4 regions of the Enterobacter sp. 3U4 genome follow, and region 2 is predicted to be linked to each of the others. Evidence: predicted binding sites of a transcription regulator. Region 2 holds the regulator's gene; each other region holds the start of a gene.

Region 1 (4,680 bases), 1.4 Mb from region 2:
GTCTGAACGCGTTCGGTCACGTCTTCTTCGCTGTCGCCGTCAAAGACCGGGACTTTGGCCTGCAGGATAACCGGACCGCCGTCCAGCTCGTCGGTGACGAAATGCACGGAGGTGCCGTGCTCCTCATCGCCGTTTTCCAGAACCTGACGATGGGTGTGCAGGCCGGGATATTTCGGCAGCAGGGAAGGGTGGATATTCAGCAGACGTCCGGCGAAGTGTTCTACAAAAGCCGGGCTCAGAATACGCATATAGCCCGCCAGTACGACCACGTCCGGTGCGTAGGCATCAATCTCCTGAACCAGCTCGCGGTCAAAGGCTTCACGCCCGGCGAACTGGCTGGCTTCCAGCGCGTGCGCGGGGATGTTCGCTTCCCGCGCGCGCTCAAGGCCGAACGCGTCGGCCTTGTTGCTGAAAACTGCCCGAATGGTGCCATTGATTTTCTTCTGTTTGCAGGCATCAATTATCGCCTGCAAATTGCTTCCGTTGCCGGAAATGAGCACCACGATGTTTTTCATTCAATGACCACACGCTGTTCGGAATCGGAGGCTTTAATCGTACCGATTTTCCACGCGTTTTCACCTTTCTCCGTCAGCAGCTTCACTGCTTTATCCGCTTCGCTTGCCGGCAGGGCGATAACCATGCCCACGCCGCAGTTAAAGGTGCGGTACATTTCGTGAGAGCTCACGTTGCCTGCGGTCTGCAGCCAGTTAAAGACAGCCGGCCACTGCCATGAGGATTCGTCGATCACCGCCTGGGTGTTGTCCGGCAGGACGCGCGGGATATTTTCCCAGAAGCCGCCGCCGGTCAGGTGGGCAATGGCGTGCACGTCGACGTTCTCGATCAGTTCCAGCACGTTCTTCACGTAGATGCGGGTTGGGGCCAGCAGGTGGTCAGCCAGCGGTTTACCGTCAAGCTCGGTCGTCAGTGGGTCACAGCCGCTCACTTCGAGGATTTTACGCACCAGGGAGTAGCCGTTGGAGTGCGGGCCGCTGGAGGCCAGCGCGATCAGCACATCGCCATCCGCCACTTTGCTGCCGTCAATAATTTCTGATTTTTCTACTACGCCGACGCAGAAGCCCGCGACGTCATAATCTTCGCCGTGATACATGCCCGGCATTTCCGCGGTTTCACCGCCGACCAGCGCACAGCCAGACTGCAGGCACCCTTCAGCGATACCGTTGATCACGCTTGCCGCGGTATCCACGTCCAGTTTGCCGGTCGCGTAGTAATCGAGGAAGAACAGCGGCTCTGCGCCCTGAACCACCAGGTCATTCACGCACATCGCAACCAGATCGATACCGATCGTGTCGTGACGTTTTAAATCCATCGCCAGGCGCAGCTTGGTGCCTACACCGTCAGTTCCCGAGACCAGAACAGGTTCACGATATTTTTGCGGCAGCGCGCACAGTGCGCCGAATCCACCCAGACCACCCATCACTTCCGGGCGGCGGGTTTTTTTCACCACACCTTTGATTCGGTCAACCAGCGCATTACCTGCGTCAATATCAACACCGGCATCTTTGTAGCTGAGAGAAGTTTTGTTGGTCACGGCTTAAATCCCCACGCGATTGCATAGCTAGTAAGAAAAATCGGCGCAATTCTAACAGTCCAGGCAAACGTTTGCGAGCCTATTCTCGGCGAGAGGATCTTTTTTTACGCGCAGCCTGCCAGTGCGCCCAAACTTGCGTCTGTTCACGAAAATGAAACCGGTTTCGGCATTCTCCTTGCAACCATTAACGGCTTTGCACATCATTCAACTGAAACCGGTTTCTGTAATTGTTTTTGCAGAAAATAACGCAGAATGAGGGAAAGCGCATGTCAGGATTTAAAGCAGATTTTCTGTGGGGCGGTGCGGTTGCGGCGCATCAGCTGGAAGGCGGCTGGAAAGAAGGTGGTAAAGGCGTTAGCGTAGCCGACGTCATGACCGCGGGCGCGCACGGGGTGCCGCGTGAAATCACCAACGGCGTACTGCCGGGGAAAAATTACCCTAACCATGACGCCATCGATTTCTACCATCGCTATAAAGAGGACATCAAACTCTTTGCCGAGATGGGGTTCAAGTGCTTCCGCACCTCTATCGCCTGGACGCGCATTTTCCCGAAAGGGGACGAGCTTGAGCCGAACGAAGCTGGCCTGAAATTCTATGACGACCTGTTCGACGAGTGCCTGAAATACGGCATCGAACCGGTTATTACCCTGTCTCACTTCGAGATGCCTTTCCACCTGGTAACGGAATACGGCGGCTGGCGCAACCGTAAGCTGATCGACTTCTTCGTTCGTTTTGCAAAAGTGGTGTTCCAGCGCTATCAGCATAAAGTGAAGTACTGGATGACGTTTAATGAGATCAACAACCAGGCCAACTTCCACGAAGACTTTGCGCCGTTCACCAACTCCGGGCTGAAGTACGCGCCGGGCGAAGACCGTGAGCCGGTGATGTTCCAGGCGGCGCACTATGAGCTGGTGGCCAGCGCGCTGGCGGTGAAGGCGGGGCGCGAGATTAACCCGTCGCTGCAGATCGGCTGCATGATTGCCATGTGCCCAATCTACCCGCTGACCTGCGCGCCGGACGACATGATGATGGCGATGAACGCCATGCACCGCCGCTACTGGTTCACCGACGTGCACGTGCGCGGCAGGTATCCGCAGCATCTGCTCAACTACTTTGAACGTCGCGGCTTCGCGCTGGATATCACCGAAGAAGATAAAGCAGCGCTGATGCAGGGCTGCGTGGATTACATCGGGTTTAGCTATTATATGTCCTTCGCTACGAAGGCGACGGCGGACAACCCGCAGCTGGACTATGACGAGAGCAAGAGCCTGGTCTCTAACCCGTACGTGCAGAAATCCGACTGGGGCTGGCAGATTGACCCGGTGGGGCTGCGCTACTCCCTTAACTGGTTCTGGGATCACTACCAGCTGCCGCTGTTTATCGTTGAGAACGGCTTTGGCGCAATCGACGTGCAGGAGAGCGACGGCACGGTGAACGACCAGTACCGCATTGACTACCTGGCCGCCCACATCAGCGAGATGAAAAAAGCGGTGGTGGAAGATGGCGTAGACCTGATGGGCTATACCCCGTGGGGCTGTATCGACCTCGTTTCTGCCGGTACCGGTGAAATGAAAAAACGCTACGGCTTTATCTTTGTCGATAAAGACAATGAAGGGAACGGCACGCTGAACCGCAGCAAGAAGAAATCGTTCGACTGGTATAAGCAGGTGATTGCGAGCAACGGCGATAACCTGTAATTGTCGGGTGGCGCTAGCGCTTACCCGACCTACACTACACGTAGGCCCGCGTAAGCGCAGCGCCACCGGGCAGAACCCGCACCCAAGCCGGAACTCAGCCTCCGGCTTTTTTGTCTTTGCTTGATCCCTGTCAAGCAAGATGGGTATGGCCTAATCTGAAAAAAGCGGTATAATCCCGCGATTTTTTTGCGGATGCCATTCAGAGGAGAAAGAGAATGAAGATTGTGGAAGTGAAACACCCACTCGTTAAACACAAGTTGGGCCTGATGCGTGAGCATGACATCAGCACGAAGCGTTTTCGCGAACTGGCCTCTGAAGTCGGCAGCCTGCTGACCTACGAAGCGACCTCCGATCTGGAAACGGAAAAAGTCACCATCGAAGGCTGGAACGGCCCGGTGCAGGTTGAGCAGATCAAAGGTAAGAAAATTACCGTAGTGCCTATCCTGCGTGCCGGCCTCGGCATGATGGAAGGCGTGCTGGAGCACGTGCCAAGCGCGCGTATCAGCGTGGTCGGGATCTACCGTAACGAAGAAACCCTTGAGCCGGTTCCTTACTTCCAGAAGCTGGTGTCTAACATCGACGAGCGTATGGCGCTGGTAGTTGACCCAATGCTCGCAACTGGCGGTTCTATGATCGCTACCATCGACCTGCTGAAAAATGCGGGCTGTAACAGCATTAAGGTGCTGGTACTGGTTGCGGCTCCGGAAGGGATCGCGGCGCTGGAAAAAGCGCACCCGGACGTTGAGCTGTATACCGCCTCTATCGACCAGGGCCTGAACGAGCACGGGTACATCATCCCGGGGCTCGGCGATGCCGGCGATAAGATCTTTGGTACAAAATAATCGAATAACGATAAATAAGCCGACTTTGATAGTCGGCTTTTTTTTGAATAAAACACCAACAACGATACTACTCAGAGGAAAACACTATGACGCGCCGTGCTATCGGGGTGAGTGAAAGACCGCCGCTTTTACAGACTATCCCGCTTAGTTTGCAGCACCTGTTCGCCATGTTTGGCGCAACCGTGCTGGTGCCAATCCTGTTCCACATTAACCCGGCTACCGTGCTGCTGTTCAACGGCATCGGTACGCTGCTTTACCTCTTTATCTGTAAAGGAAAAATTCCGGCGTATCTTGGGTCGAGCTTCGCCTTTATCTCTCCAGTATTACTGCTGCTGCCGCTGGGTTATGAGGTCGCGCTGGGCGGCTTTATCATGTGTGGCGTCCTGTTCTGCGCGGTCTCCTTCATCGTGAAGAAAGCCGGTACCGGCTGGCTGGACGTGATGTTCCCCCCTGCGGCGATGGGCGCCATCGTGGCCGTCATCGGTCTTGAACTGGCGGGCGTGGCGGCGAATATGGCCGGTCTGCTGCCTGCTGACGGCCAGTCACCGGATTCCAAAACCATTATCATCTCGCTGGTGACCCTGGGCGTAAC
Region 2 (4,680 bases):
GGAACGCTGACTTCTTCTATACACGATGAACTCATAGCTTCTCCATCACCCTACTGTGATCAGAACCTTAAAACAGCGTAGACGCTTTTTTTGGTTTGTGAGAAATCTCACGGTAAATACCGTGAGGCTAGTATCCGACGTAGAACAGAGGAAGGGAGATAACCCTTGCCGAAATGCCTTCCATGGTAAAACGGGAGCACTCCGGCTCCCGTTAACACTTAATATTTATCGTATTTAATCGAACCAAATTTAGTATAGGCCTCAAAATTTGGTGATTCAATATAAAATTCTTAGCAACCTAATGACTGAAATGTAACATGATTTCTGACGCAATCAGGCATGTGACGTTTCAACCCGAGCACTATTTTCCTGCTCACGCTGCGCGGAAGCCTGCATGCGGTAACCCAATACCGCCAGCACTACGGTGAACAGCATCACGCTGGTGGTTGTCAAAAGCGGCGTGGCAATCAGGGCCGAGACCACCAGACTTGCCAGGAAGCACAGCCCCAGCTGCAGGGTGTTCTGCAGCGCGGCGGCGCGACCTGTCGCCTGCGGGAACGGACGCAGCGCCTGGGCTACAACGATTGGGTAAATCGCCCCGTTCGCAATGGCCATCACGCAGAATGGGATCAAAATTTCGGCCAGACCGGCACCCGGAATAAAGCCAACTGCCCAGGTGCCGATGACGCTAAGCGCATACAGCACCAGCAGCCACGGCAGCATCTGCTGACCTTCCCACTTTTGCAGCGCCGCGCGACAGCCGTACCCGCCCACCAGGAACGCGATAGTCTGCGGAACATAGCTCAGGCCGATGGCTGCCGGGCTGTAGCCCATATCGTGCAGAATGAACGGCGAACCGGTGAGCCACGCGAAGAAGCTTGCCGAGCAGGCGGCATAGATCAGGACGTTACCGCGATACGCTTTGGTGCTGAGCAGGGAAGTGAAGGTAATGGGCTTCGCATCGGCATGCGCCTCTTTTTTATGCGCGGGCTTGAGGGCAAACGCAGGAAGCATCAGTACCAGGGTAATGGCAAACAGCGTGGCGAAGATGGCCTGCCAGTCGAAATGCGCGAGGATCCAGCTGCCCAGCAGCGGGGCGAGGGCAGGTGAGAGACCCACCAGCGGCATAATAGTGGCGAAAATACGGTTAGTGCGGTTAGCCGGATAATAGTCGGTGACCAGCGCCTGCCAGGTCACGGCCGCGGCACAGACGCCCACGGCCTGAATAAAGCGCAGCACCAGCAGCCAGGTGGCATCGCGTACCCACAGCATTCCCAGGCAGCCCGCGGCAAAAATGGCCAGGCCCAGCAACAGCACCGGTTTACGACCAAAGCGATCCGAGAGCGGTCCCCACAGCAGCTGCGCGAAAGCAAAGCCGGCGAGGAATAAACTCAGGCTGGCGCTGATGGCGGCAGCAGGGGTTTGCAAATCTTCCTGCATGGCGGCAAACGCCGGCAGGTACATATCGGTGGCCAAAAAGCCCAGCACGCTTAAGCCGCCGAGCCAGATTAAAAAACCGTTCCTGGGTTGCATTATTTTATTCTCCTGAGGAGGCAGGTATACATTGGCGCTGAGTGTAGGGAGTGCAAAGCCGCTTGTGAAACGCTAATATTTGGCGGGTGCATTCAAAAATTTTGCAGGCAGAAAATGTGGTCAGATTATTCTCTTGAAGTGGTCGATGCTGTTGCGCGTAACGGTAGCTTTAGCGGTGCGGCGCAGGAGCTGCACCGCGTCCCTTCGGCAATCAGCTATACGGTGCGTCAGCTGGAGGAGTGGCTGGCGGTTCCGCTGTTTGAACGGCGGCATCGCGACGTGGAATTAACGCCCGCAGGCGCGTGGTTTTTGAAGGAAGGGCGTTCTGTTATCAAAAAAATGCAGATCACCCGCGAACAGTGTCAGCAGATCGCCAACGGTTGGCGGGGACATCTTTCCATCGCGGTGGATAACATCGTTAAGCCGGAACGTACCCGACAGATGATCGTCGATTTCTATCGTCATTTTTCAGACGTCGAGCTGCGGGTCTCGCAGGAGGTGTTCAACGGCGTCTGGGATGCGCTGGCGGACGGCAGGGCCGAGATGGCGATTGGGGCAACGCAGGCGATCCCGGTCGGGGGGCGTTACGCTTTTCGCGATATGGGCATGCTCAGCTGGAAATGCGTGGTGGCACGCGATCATCCCCTGGCGGCGATGGAAGGGCCGCTGAGCGACGATTCGCTACGCAACTGGCCATCGCTGGTGCTGGAGGATACCTCCCGTTCATTGCCTAAGCGTATCACCTGGCTTCTGGACAACCAGCGACGGCTGGTGGCCCCTGACTGGGAATCGTCGGCGACGTGCCTCAGCGCCGGGCTGTGCGTCGCGATGGTGCCCGTTCATTTCGCGCGTCCGCGCATCGATACCGGAGAATGGGTTGAGCTGACGCTTGAAAATCCGTTCCCGGATGCGGCCTGCTGCCTGACCTGGCAGCAAAATGATGTCTCGCCCGCCATGGCCTGGCTGCTGGACTATCTGGGAGACAGCGAAACGCTGAATCGGGAATGGTTACGGGAGCCAGCATAGCTGGCCCCGTAAAGGGATTAACGACGGTAGTCGCGGAACGGACCATCCGCAACGGAACGGCGTTCAATCAGGCGCGGGTGAACTTCAATGGACTGCGACTCTTCGCGCTTGTTGACGATCCTGTCCAGCAGCATATTGAAGGCCGTTTCGCCCAGCGAATCTTTTGGCTGGTGAATGGTTGTCAGCGCCGGGGTGAAGAAGCGCGCGTTACGCACGTTGTCATACCCGATCACGGAAATATCCTGCGGTACGCGCAGACCCAGCTCGTCGGCAGCGCAGAGCGCGCCCATGGCCATGATGTCACCCCCGCAGAAAACGGCGGTCGGGCGGTGCGGCTGGGAAACAATCTGCTGCATCGCGCGGTAGCCTGACTCCGGCTCAAAGTCGCCCTGCACGATCCAGTTTTCCGGCACGGTGATCAGCGCTTCTTCCATCGCTTTCATAAAACCGGCCAGACGGCCCGCGCCGGTGTTACGCTCCAGCGGACCCGGGATCACGCCAATCTCGCGGTGACCGCGTTCGATCAGATAACGACCGGCCATATAGCCACCTTCAAAGGCGTTATCGATAACGGAATCGGTGAAATCCGCGCGCGCTTCGCCCCAGTCCATGACCACCATAGGAATGTGGCGATACTCTTCGAGCATCGACAGCACGGATTCCGGATATTCGGAACACATCACCAGCAGGCCATCAACGCGCTTCTGCGCCATCATCGACAGGTAGGCGCGCTGTTTTTCAATGCTGTTCCAGGCGTTGCCCAGAATCAGGGTATAGCCTTTCTGGAAGCAGTTTTTTTCAACCGCTTCAATGATCTCGGCAAAATAGGCCGCTTCACTGCTGGTTGCCAGCAATCCAATGGATTTGGTGTGATTAACCTTGAGGCTGCGCGCAACCGCACTTGGCGAATAGTGCAGTTCTTTGATCGCTGCCCAGACGGCGTTGCGCGTCTCTTCCGCCACAAAGCGGGTTTTGTTAATTACATGTGATACGGTTGTAGTGGAAACGTTTGCGCGTTTTGCTACGTCTTTAATTGTTGCCATTAAATGTCACTCCAGACCATATCCTAAACTCCTGAAAAACTTGAAGGTAAACGTTTGCCTTCTCTCACCCTTATCACGCAATCTTGAATTGCGGCACGCCGGGAAAACGACACGGGACGTCAGGAGGGGGTCAATGGCCGGTACGCTAATAAATTTAGCGTGGAATTTTGTCCTATCTTGATGAAAAGGGGAAGAGGTAAAGTGGTTATCAGTATAAATCCAGGAAGATTTTTAACGTAATCTGTGCAAAAATGAGCAAGCTCACTTTTCGTGGGGGGATTAAAAGGAGAAAAATTGATGAGTTCCGATCTGAAGTTTTCGCTGTTCACCACCGTTATTGTGCTGGCTCTGATTGTTGCGGCCGGTCTGACGGCTGCGCTGCACTGATTTACGCGGAGGGAGAGCCTTCTCCCTCCCGATTGTTACTTCTCTGGCAAAAATCTTTTGCCATTTTGTTAACTTCTCATTTTTTGTGATTGATGTCATGCTTTCCGCTTCTTTGTTCTGTGTCACCACATGACACGGCATCCGGAGTTGACGCATGAAAATCAATTTTCCCCTGCTGGCCCTGGCGATTGGCGCTTTTGGGATTGGCACCACTGAATTCTCCCCGATGGGGTTACTGCCCGTTATTGCCCGGGGCGTAGATGTCTCGATCCCTGCGGCAGGGATGTTAATCAGCGCCTACGCCATCGGCGTGATGGTCGGTGCGCCGTTGATGACGCTTTTACTTTCGCACCGCGCGCGCCGTAATGCGCTGATTTTCCTGATGGCGATTTTCACCCTGGGCAACGTGCTTTCGGCCATTGCACCGGACTACACCACATTGATGCTGTCACGCATTCTGACCAGCCTTAACCACGGCGCGTTCTTTGGGCTGGGGTCGGTCGTGGCTGCCAGCGTGGTGCCTAAACATAAGCAGGCGAGCGCCGTGGCAACTATGTTCATGGGGCTGACGATTGCCAATATCGGGGGGGTGCCTGCGGCAACCTGGCTGGGAGAAGCGATCGGCTGGCGTATGTCCTTCCTGGCGACTGCCGGACTGGGCGTGGTTGCGATGGTGGCGCTGTTCTTCTCC
Region 3 (4,680 bases), 1.1 Mb from region 2:
GTTTTCCAGCGCTTCTTTCGCTGAATGGAAATCGATCTCTTTCCCCTGAAAAAGAATGCTGCCAGAATCTTTTTGATAGATCCCAAAAAGACATTTTAATAATGTTGATTTACCCGCACCGTTCTCCCCCATTAAGGCGTGAATAGAGTGAGGACGAACTTTTAAATTAACATTATCGAGTGCCTTAACGCCGGGAAATGACTTGTTGATACCGCTCATTTCCAACAGGTATTCACCGGATGACTGAGTAGTTGTGCTGACCATAATTATACCTTGTTGGCCTCGCATATCGCGTTATAAAAGGGCGCAACGAATTGCGCCCAGTGGAGACAGTACCGCTTACTTATTTACCGATAAACTCAGCCAGGTTGGACTGGTCTACGCCCACGTAAGGTACGCGAACGATTTTATTTTCAATTTTCCAGCTGGTGCCATCAGCCGCACCTTTACCGTCGGCCAGGTTTTTCGCCAGATCGAAGGTCGCTTTCGCCTGGTTGTTGGCATCGTTCAGAACGGTACCGGCCATTGCGCCAGATTTAACCAGCGCCAGCGCTTCTGGCAGTGCATCCACGCCGAACACAGGAATGGAGGATTTATTGTGTGCTTTCAGCGCTTCTACCGCACCCATTGCCATCGCATCGTTGTTGGCGATAACCACTTCGATTTTGTTGGCGTTAGGGCCAGACAGCCACGCGTCCATCTTATCTTTCGCCTGAGCGGTATCCCACATCGCGGTATCTAACGCCAGCTGCTGGGTCTTCAGGCCTTTGTCGTTCAGCTCTTTGATAACGTAAGTGGTACGCGCTTCAGCATCCGGGTGGCCTGGTTCGCCTTTCAGCAGCACGAACTGAATCTGGCCGTCTTTGTTCAGGTCCCAGTTCGGGTTCGCCGCCCAGTGTTTGGCGATCAGATCGCCCTGAATAATACCGGACTCTTTGGAGTCGGTACCGACGTAATACGCTTTGTCGTAGCTATCCAGCGCCTTACGGGAAGGTTCTTTGTTGAAGAAGACGATCGGCACGTTCTGGCCGCGCGCTTTTTCAATAACCGTGCCTGCTGCAGCCGGGTCAACCAGGTTGATGGCCAGGGCTTTCACGCCTTTCGCCAGCAGAACGTCGATCTGGTCGTTCTGTTTGGACTGGTCGTTCTGGGAGTCGTTCATCAGCAGCTGAACGTCTGGCGCTGCTTTCGCATCTTTCTCAATCGCTTTACGCACAACAGACATGAAGTTGTCGTCGTATTTATAGATGGTCACACCAATACGGGTATCCGCAGCGTGCGCTGCTGCACCAAAAAGCATGCTTGCCATTACAGCAGACAGGGTCAACACCTTCTTATTCATGGTATCTCCGGTTTTTTTATGCAGGGTAGTTCTTGTGAATAACGATCGGCGGGCAGGTGTTAATAAAACGTTACTGACAGCCGAAGTTCACTTATAAAATTTCTATCTTCCGTGTTCGGTAACGCTCCAGAAATGCGTTTTATTCGTTGTTTGCGGCTCGTTGGCTATAGTGAAAGTGAATAATCACCGTTACATAGCGTTTCAGCTCCTAAAACGCTGACATCATAGTCAGCGCCTTGTTAAGATACTGTGAATTTACTCACAGATTGAAAACGGTTACATCACCTGATGTAATCAGTTAGTGATCGGAACCACAATTTGCCTGGCCGCGACGGAGTGCCGGCGTACTAAAGTCGGCATGAAACAGTGCGTTGCGCCCGGATCCAGCAGCCCTGCCGCCCCCTGTAACGCCAGCTCAGTCGCCAGTTTCGCCATAGAAGCAATGGGGTAACGCACCGTTGTCAGCTGCGGGTCGGTGTAACGGGCAATCGGAATATCATCAAAACCAATGAGTGATAAATGCTGCGGCACCGCAATGCCGTTATCTTTCAGCGCCGTCAGGGCCCCTGCCGCCATGCTGTCGTTATAGGCAAACACCGCAGACAGCTGCAGGTTGCGGCCCAGTAGCTCGACCATTGCCGCCTCACCGCCCTGCATGTCCGGCGTGCCGGTGCCCGTCCAGCTTTCTGACGGCGTAATGCCGTGCTCTTTCAGGGCGTTTTGCCACCCCTCGCGCCGCAGATCGTCATCTTCAATCTGATGGCTGGAGGCCAGATAACCGATCCGCTGGTGCCCGTTGTTAATGAGCATTTTCGTGGCCATCATGGCACCGCTGACGTTATCCAGCCCGACGCAGCGGTGGGCATAGCCCGGAACGATGCGGTTGATCAGCACCATGCCTGGGATCTGATCCATAAAGCCGGTTAGCTCTTCATCACATAAGGCTTTTGAGTGGACAATCAACGCGTTACAGCGCTGGCGGATCAGCACTTCGATGGCATGGCGCTCTTTTTCGGCCTCATGATAGCTATTGCCGATCAGGACGTATTTCTGATGCTGCTGGGCGACCACGTCGACCGCTTTCACCAGCGCGCCGAAAAAGGCATCTGATACATCCATCACCACCACGCCGATGGTGTCGCTAACCTGCGTCGCAAGCGCTTGGGCATTGGCATTTGGCCGGTACCCGAGCTGGGTCACGGCTTTCATTACGGTTTCACGGGTTTCAGGGCTGACCAGCGCGCTGTTGTTGAGCACGCGTGAGACGGTAGCCACAGAAACGCCCGCCTGACGGGCGACGTCACGAATGGTGATCATATTCACCATCCTTCAAAGGATTGCAGCAACTCACAGACACCCCCTGTGTTTAGCAAGGTGGCTATTTTGGCAGCGAGAGAAAGGGGACTACGTGAAGAAGCTCACACTCATGAAAACGCTTACATCCGTTTTGTTAATGATTGTGATCCAGATCGTTATCTGGATGTGTTTTTCAATGATACCCCTGAAGCATGTGCGGTTAACTGACGCCACACCCACTCCAGCGGTCCCTGGCGGAAATAACGTAGCCAGAGCACAGAAAACGCCAGGTTTACTACCCAGACCGGGATAACAAACGCCAGCAGCGTAAGGCGGTCGAATTTCATAAACAGGCCAAAGCGATAGAAAAGCGTGGTGCAAATCAGCGTTTGCAGGAGGTAGTTGCTTAACGCCATGCGTCCCACGCAGGCGATAGCGCTGACGATCCACAGGCGGGAAAGCGTTGGCCAGAAGCCATAGATCAGCGCCGCATAGCCGATGGTCTGAAACGGCGCGCTTAGTTCGCGCGGCACCTGGAGCAGGAACGCGCACCAGCGGTAATCCCAGTGGATATGCCACTGCATAATTACCGCCGGGAGGTTAATCAGAACGCCGAGCAGCACCAGTCCGGCGCCGGTGCGACGATAGTGACGCAGGCTGAATTCGCCTTTCAGCCAGCCGGTGCGCATCAGTGACGCGCCCATCAGCATCATGCCCGCCAGCTGCCAGCCGTATTGTGCCCCCAGCGCAAGGAGGTTATCCCCCAGCATATCCGCGCGGTTGCTTATCGCTTCCGTACCGCCTTTCAGCTTCCAGTACTGTTCGTACTGCAGGTTAGCGGCATCCGGGGTCCAGGAACGGTTTGTCGCCTCGCCGGAGATCATCCCCAGCAGCAGCAATACAGCAAGCCCCATGACATAGAGCATCACGCCGGTGTTGAACAGGCTTTTAACGCTGTGCGCATCGCGAATCAGACGCCAGCAGATGAGCCCGACTAACCCATACGCGAGAAGAATATCGCCGTCCCAGAAGAACAGACCGTGGATAAAGCCGAGGATAACCAGCAGCGTCAGGCGCGACTGGATCCAGCGCGTGCCGCGTTTAAGGAGCAGTTGCAGACCCGCGCCAAACAGCAGGGCAAACAGCGTGAGGAACTTAACCTGCGCGAAGAGATCGAGGATCGCCCAAGTCCAGGCGTCGCTGCGGGTGATGTCGCCATACCAGGCAGGATTGAGATAAGCCGCCTTCGGCAGACCGAAGGCGCTGATATTAAGCAGCAGGATACCGAGAATGGCGACGCCGCGAACAAAATCGAGCGTGACGTTTCGCTCCATGGTCCCTGCCCTGTAAGACTTAATTGTGGTGACGTACCGCGCGCAGGAACTCCTGGCGGGTATTCTGGCTCGATTTAAACAGGCCGCCCAGCGAGGTTGTTGTGGTCGCGCTGGTTGCATCACGCACGCCGCGCGCCTTCACGCAGTAGTGAACCGCGTCGATAGAGACGGCCACGTTATTGGTACCCAGCAGCGTTTGCAGCGCGGTCAGGATCTGCTGCGTCAGACGCTCCTGCACCTGCGGACGCTGCGCGAAGAACTGCACGATGCGGTTGATCTTCGACAGGCCAATCACCGTATCTTTTGGGATATACGCCACGGTCGCTTTGCCGTCGATGGTGACGAAATGGTGTTCGCAGGTGCTGGTCAGGGTGATATCGCGCACCGTCACCATCTCATCCACTTTCATCTTGTTTTCAATGACGGTGATTTTCGGGAAGTTGGCGTAATCCAGCCCCGAGAAAATTTCGTCGACATACATTTTCGCGATGCGGTGCGGCGTCTCCATCAGACTGTCGTCACTCAGATCGAGATTCAGCAGCTCCATGATATCGGTCATATGACCGGCAATCAGACGCTTACGGGTTTCATTGTCCAAATCCTGTACGGGCGGACGCAGTGGCGTTTCAAGACCGCGCGCAACCAGGGCTTCGTGGACCAGGGCAGCTTCTTTACTGAGTGATGACATTTTGATCTCCTGCAGGTGTG
Region 4 (4,680 bases), 270 kb from region 2:
TTTGAACTTGCAGGATTTTTAGACAAAAAAAAGCCGGGGCGACCCGGCAAAAAACACAATGAGGGAGCAGTGTTAATCTGTGATAAACCAGTCGTCTGCGCTTTCCCACGTTTCCTGCAGGATTTCGCTGATGCGATCTTTATCTTCTTTGGCAGCACCAATGACGGAGAGGTTGTTCGATGCGGCGTAACGCACCGTTACGGCACCCGCGTTGTCGGGAAAGGTGTTGTTAATACGGCGGGATAATTCGCCTGCCAGTGCATCAAGCGCGCCGGCAGGCAGAACGGTTGTTTTGGCTATGGTGACTTCAATACGCATAAATGCCCCCTGTGTAATATACTGTTTATTTATACAGGCATATTATCATTTTGACAACAAGGGGCATTGATTTTTTAACGTTTTACCGTCCAGCTTACGGTTTCACCCGCCAGGAAGGGGATCAGCGTGTCATCCGTCAGGGCAATGGACTCCTCAACGTGGCTCGCTTTACGCTCCAGTTCGATGAAGGTGTCATTGACCGGCAGGCCGTAGAAGCGCGGGCCGTTAAGGGAGCAGAATGCTTCGAAATGTTCTAGCGCGTTCATCTCTTCAAATACGGTTGCGTAGCTGGCAAGCGCCGTTGGGGCGTTGAAGCAGCCTGCACAGCCGCAGCTTGCCTCTTTACGATGACGGGCGTGAGGCGCGGAGTCGGTACCGAGGAACGCGCGGGAGAACCCGCTGGCGACCAGCTCACGCAGCGCCTGCTGGTGGATGTTGCGCTTGAGGATAGGCAGACAGTAGAGGTGAGGGCGCACCCCGCCCACCAGCATGTGGTTACGGTTAAACATCAGGTGCTGTGGCGTAATGGTGGCGGCGATGAGATCGTTGCCATCACGCACGTACTCTGCCGCGTCTTTGGTGGTGATATGCTCAAAGACCACCTTCAGCGCGGGCAGGCGCTGGCGCAGAGGCTCCATCACGGTCTCGATAAAACGAGCTTCGCGGTCGAAGATGTCAATCTCGGCATGCGTCACTTCACCGTGAACCAGCAGCGGCATACCCAGTTTCTGCATGCGCTCCAGAACCGGCATGATGGCATCAATGCTGGTGACGCCGTGGCTGGAGTTAGTGGTGGCATTCGCCGGGTAGAGTTTCGCCGCCGTAAATACGCCTTCGTTAAAGCCGCGCTCCACTTCGTTCGGATCCAGTGAATCTGTCAGATAGCAGGTCATCAACGGGGTAAAATCGTGTCCCGCAGGTACGGCATCCAGGATGCGCTGGCGATAGGCCATCGCGGCTTCGACGGTGGTGACTGGTGGAACCAGGTTAGGCATGACAATCGCGCGGCCATAAATTTCGCTGGTATAAGGCACGACGGTTTTCAGCATATCGCCATCACGCAGATGGATATGCCAGTCGTCAGGGCGGCGGATTTTAAGAACCTGGGGTTGTGCAGTCATGGAAGCTCCGGCTTGTCAGGAATCAGTCATAAGGATGGCTGTTTTTGCCGGACACAAATCATAAGCGGAAACGTTTTCGTTTGCACACTTTTCCGTAAAAAAAAGGGCGCCGCAGCGCCCTTCAGGTTAATCGGTGAAAGGAATGATAATTTCACCCGGCTTAACCTCTATCCCTTTTGCGTATTTTTTCGCCAGGGCTTCACCCTTGCTTTTGTCTTCACTTAAGACGTACGCGGGCTGCTGGTTAAAGTAATTCCGCAGCGACTGATTCAGATAGGGCATCAGGGTTTGTAGAACCGGTGCCATCTTGTCCGGCGACACCTGAGCATCGACGACTTCCATTTCCTGCAGGAAAATGGCTCCTTTCTCTTTGTTGAAAACAGGAAGCGCCTTCAGCTTGAGCTTGATGTTGGCTTTCTGATTGCCAAAGAGTGAGGACATATCGAGGTCCGCATCACCGGCCAGGGTGACTTTGTTTGGCTCTTCACGTCCGATCTGGCTGGTTAGATTCGTGAGCACGATATGCGCGTCTGCCAGGCCCGGCACGCCAATGTCTTTCGAGAAATTGTTATGTTTTTCCAGCGCCTGATTAATTTCCTGTTCACTGACGGTATATTGCGTGAGCTGGTTACAGCCAACCAGCAGACCGCTGACAACGAATGCCGCGGCTAAGACAATTTTCTTCATAGTGTTCCTCAACGAAAAATCGGCGCTTCTGTCCTGTTTCGCCAGTATGTCAGCGTGAATGGGTAGAAACCAGCAGAAAAAACTGAGAAATGGGGCGGGAAGGGCTCCCGCCCGAGGGAAAGGCTACGCGCCTGGCTCGAGCATGCCGCTCGCGCTGCGTTTCTGGCTGAACTGCCACCACAGGGCAAGGAGCGTCATAAACCCCACCGCGCCGAGCATCATCCACGGAAGTTCGGGCTGGTTTAACGCTTTTCCGGCATCAAACAACCAGCCGCCACCGGCGTAACCTAATGCGCCGCCAAGCGCCAGCCCCAGCCGGCTGAAGCCCATATAGCTGCCGCGCGCACGCGCATCCGCAAGCGAGGCGCTCAGCGTTTCACGGGCAGGCTCGGCGATGATTGAGCCAATATAGAACGTGCAAATCAGGGTAAACAGCTGCTGGAGAGAGTTCACCAGGCCGATCGGCATCATGCTCAACGTCATCAGGAACAGCCCGGCCATCAGGCGATGCTCCAGACGAAAACGCCGCTCGCTCCAGCGGGCAATCGGATAAAGCAGCGTTAACGACAGGCAGGCTTCAATGGCGTACATCCATTTCACCGCCGCAGGCGTCCCCGCAATGTCGTTAACCATGATCGGCAGCATCAGCATGACCTGCACGGCCAGCATGTAATAGCCCGTCAGGGTCAATACATAGGTGACAAAACGTTTGTCGCGCAGAACGCGGCCAAGCCCTTCCCGAACCGGCGCTTTGACCGTCGACAGTTTCCAGGCGGGCAGGAACAGGCCATTAAACAGCGCGCACAGAATAAAGAGCACCGCACCGGCGGCGCAGACCAGACGGAAGTCATACTGCAGCAGCCAGCTTCCCAGCAGGGCGCCGACAACTGCCCCGGCGCTGTCCTGCATCATCAGAATCGAGAAAAAGCGGCCGCGGTGCTGCGGGCGAATCAGCTTTACCACCAGCGCGGTGCGTGGCGGATCGAACAGCGTGCCCCCGATACCGGAGAGGAAACAGGAGAACCAGAGCAGCCAGGGCTCCTGGGCGACCGCCATCGTGGCAAAACCTGCCGCGCGCAGCAGCATACCGGTCACAATCATCGGCTTAGCGCCAAAGCGGTCGGCGATGGCCCCGCCAAAGACGCCCAGACCCTGCTGGACAAACTGGCGTAGCCCAAGGGCAATGCCGACCATTAATGCCGCCCAGCCCATCTGATCGACAAAGCGGATCGAAATAAGCGGAAAAACGACAAAAAAGCCGAGCACGACCAGCATGTTATCGACGAGCAGGAAATATTTACCCAGGCTCCTGGCCTGTGATACGCGGGACATTTTCCCTCCAGGGAAAATAAGAAGGTGAGCACGCTAACATTCTGCGGTGTCGCCGCGTTTTTTCCCACCCCCGGGGGTGACAATATTTTTTTATCAAAAGGGTGCTTTGATAGAGAGTTCTCATCGAAAATAGAGAAAAGAGGGCAAAATGGTATGTCACTGTTTTCACAGACGGCGCAGGCGCAGGTATAGTAAAGCTAATGGGTAAGCAGAAGTAACGGGAAGGAGTGGTATCGATGTTTGGCTATCGCAGTAATGTGCCAAAAGTGCGTCTGACAACGGACAGGCTGGTCGTTCGTCTGGTGCATGAGCGTGATGCCTGGCGTCTGGCGGATTATTACGCCGAGAATCGCCAGTTTTTAAAACCCTGGGAACCCGTTCGCGATGAGAGCCATTGTTACCCTTCCGGCTGGCAGGCGCGCCTCAGCATGATCACGGAATTTCACAAGCAGGGCAGCGCGTTCTATTTCGCGCTGCTGGATCCTGAAGAGAAAGAGATTATCGGGATCGCCAATTTTTCAAACGTGGTGCGCGGGTCGTTTCACGCCTGCTACCTTGGCTACTCCATCGGTCAGAAATGGCAGGGGCAGGGGCTAATGTACGAGGCGTTAACGGTGGCGATCCGCTATATGCAGCGCACGCAGCATATCCATCGCATCATGGCGAACTATATGCCGCATAACCAGCGCAGCGGAAATCTGCTGGCGCGTTTAGGGTTCGAGAAAGAGGGTTACGCCAAAGACTATCTGCTGATAGACGGAGAGTGGCGCGACCACGTTCTGACGGCATTAACCACCCGGGACTGGACTGCAGGTCGTTAAGGAGAAAAGATGAAGTATCAGCTAAACGGTACAGAAGCGCGCGTGATTGGGTGCTTACTCGAAAAACAGGTCACCACGCCGGAGCAGTATCCGCTCTCTGTCAACGCCGTGACCATGGCCTGCAACCAGAAGACCAACCGCGAGCCGGTGATGAACCTCAGCGAGCATGAGGTTCAGGACGTGCTCGATGCATTGGTAAAACGCCACTATCTGCGCACCGTCAGCGGCTTCGGCAACCGCGTGACCAAATACGAACAGCGCTTCTGCAACTCTGAATTTGGCGACCTGAAGCTGAGCAGTGCGGAAGTGGCGGTCATCACCACGCTGTTGCTGCGCGGGGCGCAGACGCCGGGGGAACTGCGCACGCGCGCTTCCCGTATGCATGAGTTCAGCGATATGCA

Evidence for each region. Region 2 encodes PurR, which represses purine synthesis genes. Its sites were predicted from a motif close to CANGCAAACGTTTGCNTG; they were not measured.
Region 1: the regulator PurR is predicted to act here: its motif matches at 1,610-1,627, upstream of purM (phosphoribosylformylglycinamidine cyclo-ligase).
Region 3: the regulator PurR is predicted to act here: its motif matches at 2,768-2,785, upstream of galS (HTH-type transcriptional regulator GalS).
Region 4: the regulator PurR is predicted to act here: its motif matches at 1,503-1,520, upstream of pyrC (dihydroorotase).

The regions. Positions count from the first base shown of each region.
Region 1 is NZ_CP136665.1:558,710-563,389, forward strand. Features, by position in the region: gene purN (phosphoribosylglycinamide formyltransferase) at 1-515, opposite strand, end outside; gene purM (phosphoribosylformylglycinamidine cyclo-ligase) at 512-1,549, opposite strand; gene RVY89_RS02700 (6-phospho-beta-glucosidase) at 1,816-3,246, shown strand; gene upp (uracil phosphoribosyltransferase) at 3,462-4,088, shown strand; gene uraA (uracil permease) at 4,175-4,680, shown strand, end outside.
Region 2 is NZ_CP136665.1:1,965,548-1,970,227, reverse strand. Features, by position in the region: gene cfa (cyclopropane fatty acyl phospholipid synthase) at 1-35, opposite strand, end outside; gene punC (purine nucleoside transporter PunC) at 334-1,533, opposite strand; gene punR (DNA-binding transcriptional activator PunR) at 1,648-2,559, shown strand; gene purR (HTH-type transcriptional repressor PurR) at 2,577-3,602, opposite strand; gene cydH (cytochrome bd-I oxidase subunit CydH) at 3,900-3,989, shown strand; gene RVY89_RS09250 (MFS transporter) at 4,144-4,680, shown strand, end outside.
Region 3 is NZ_CP136665.1:825,828-830,507, reverse strand. Features, by position in the region: gene mglA (galactose/methyl galactoside ABC transporter ATP-binding protein MglA) at 1-264, opposite strand, end outside; gene mglB (galactose/glucose ABC transporter substrate-binding protein MglB) at 344-1,342, opposite strand; gene galS (HTH-type transcriptional regulator GalS) at 1,637-2,659, opposite strand; gene yeiB (DUF418 domain-containing protein YeiB) at 2,815-3,972, opposite strand; gene folE (GTP cyclohydrolase I FolE) at 3,992-4,660, opposite strand.
Region 4 is NZ_CP136665.1:2,234,244-2,238,923, reverse strand. Features, by position in the region: gene dinI (DNA damage-inducible protein I) at 73-318, opposite strand; gene pyrC (dihydroorotase) at 393-1,439, opposite strand; gene RVY89_RS10705 (lipoprotein) at 1,566-2,126, opposite strand; gene mdtH (multidrug efflux MFS transporter MdtH) at 2,250-3,458, opposite strand; gene rimJ (ribosomal protein S5-alanine N-acetyltransferase) at 3,695-4,279, shown strand; gene RVY89_RS10690 (YceH family protein) at 4,289-4,680, shown strand, end outside.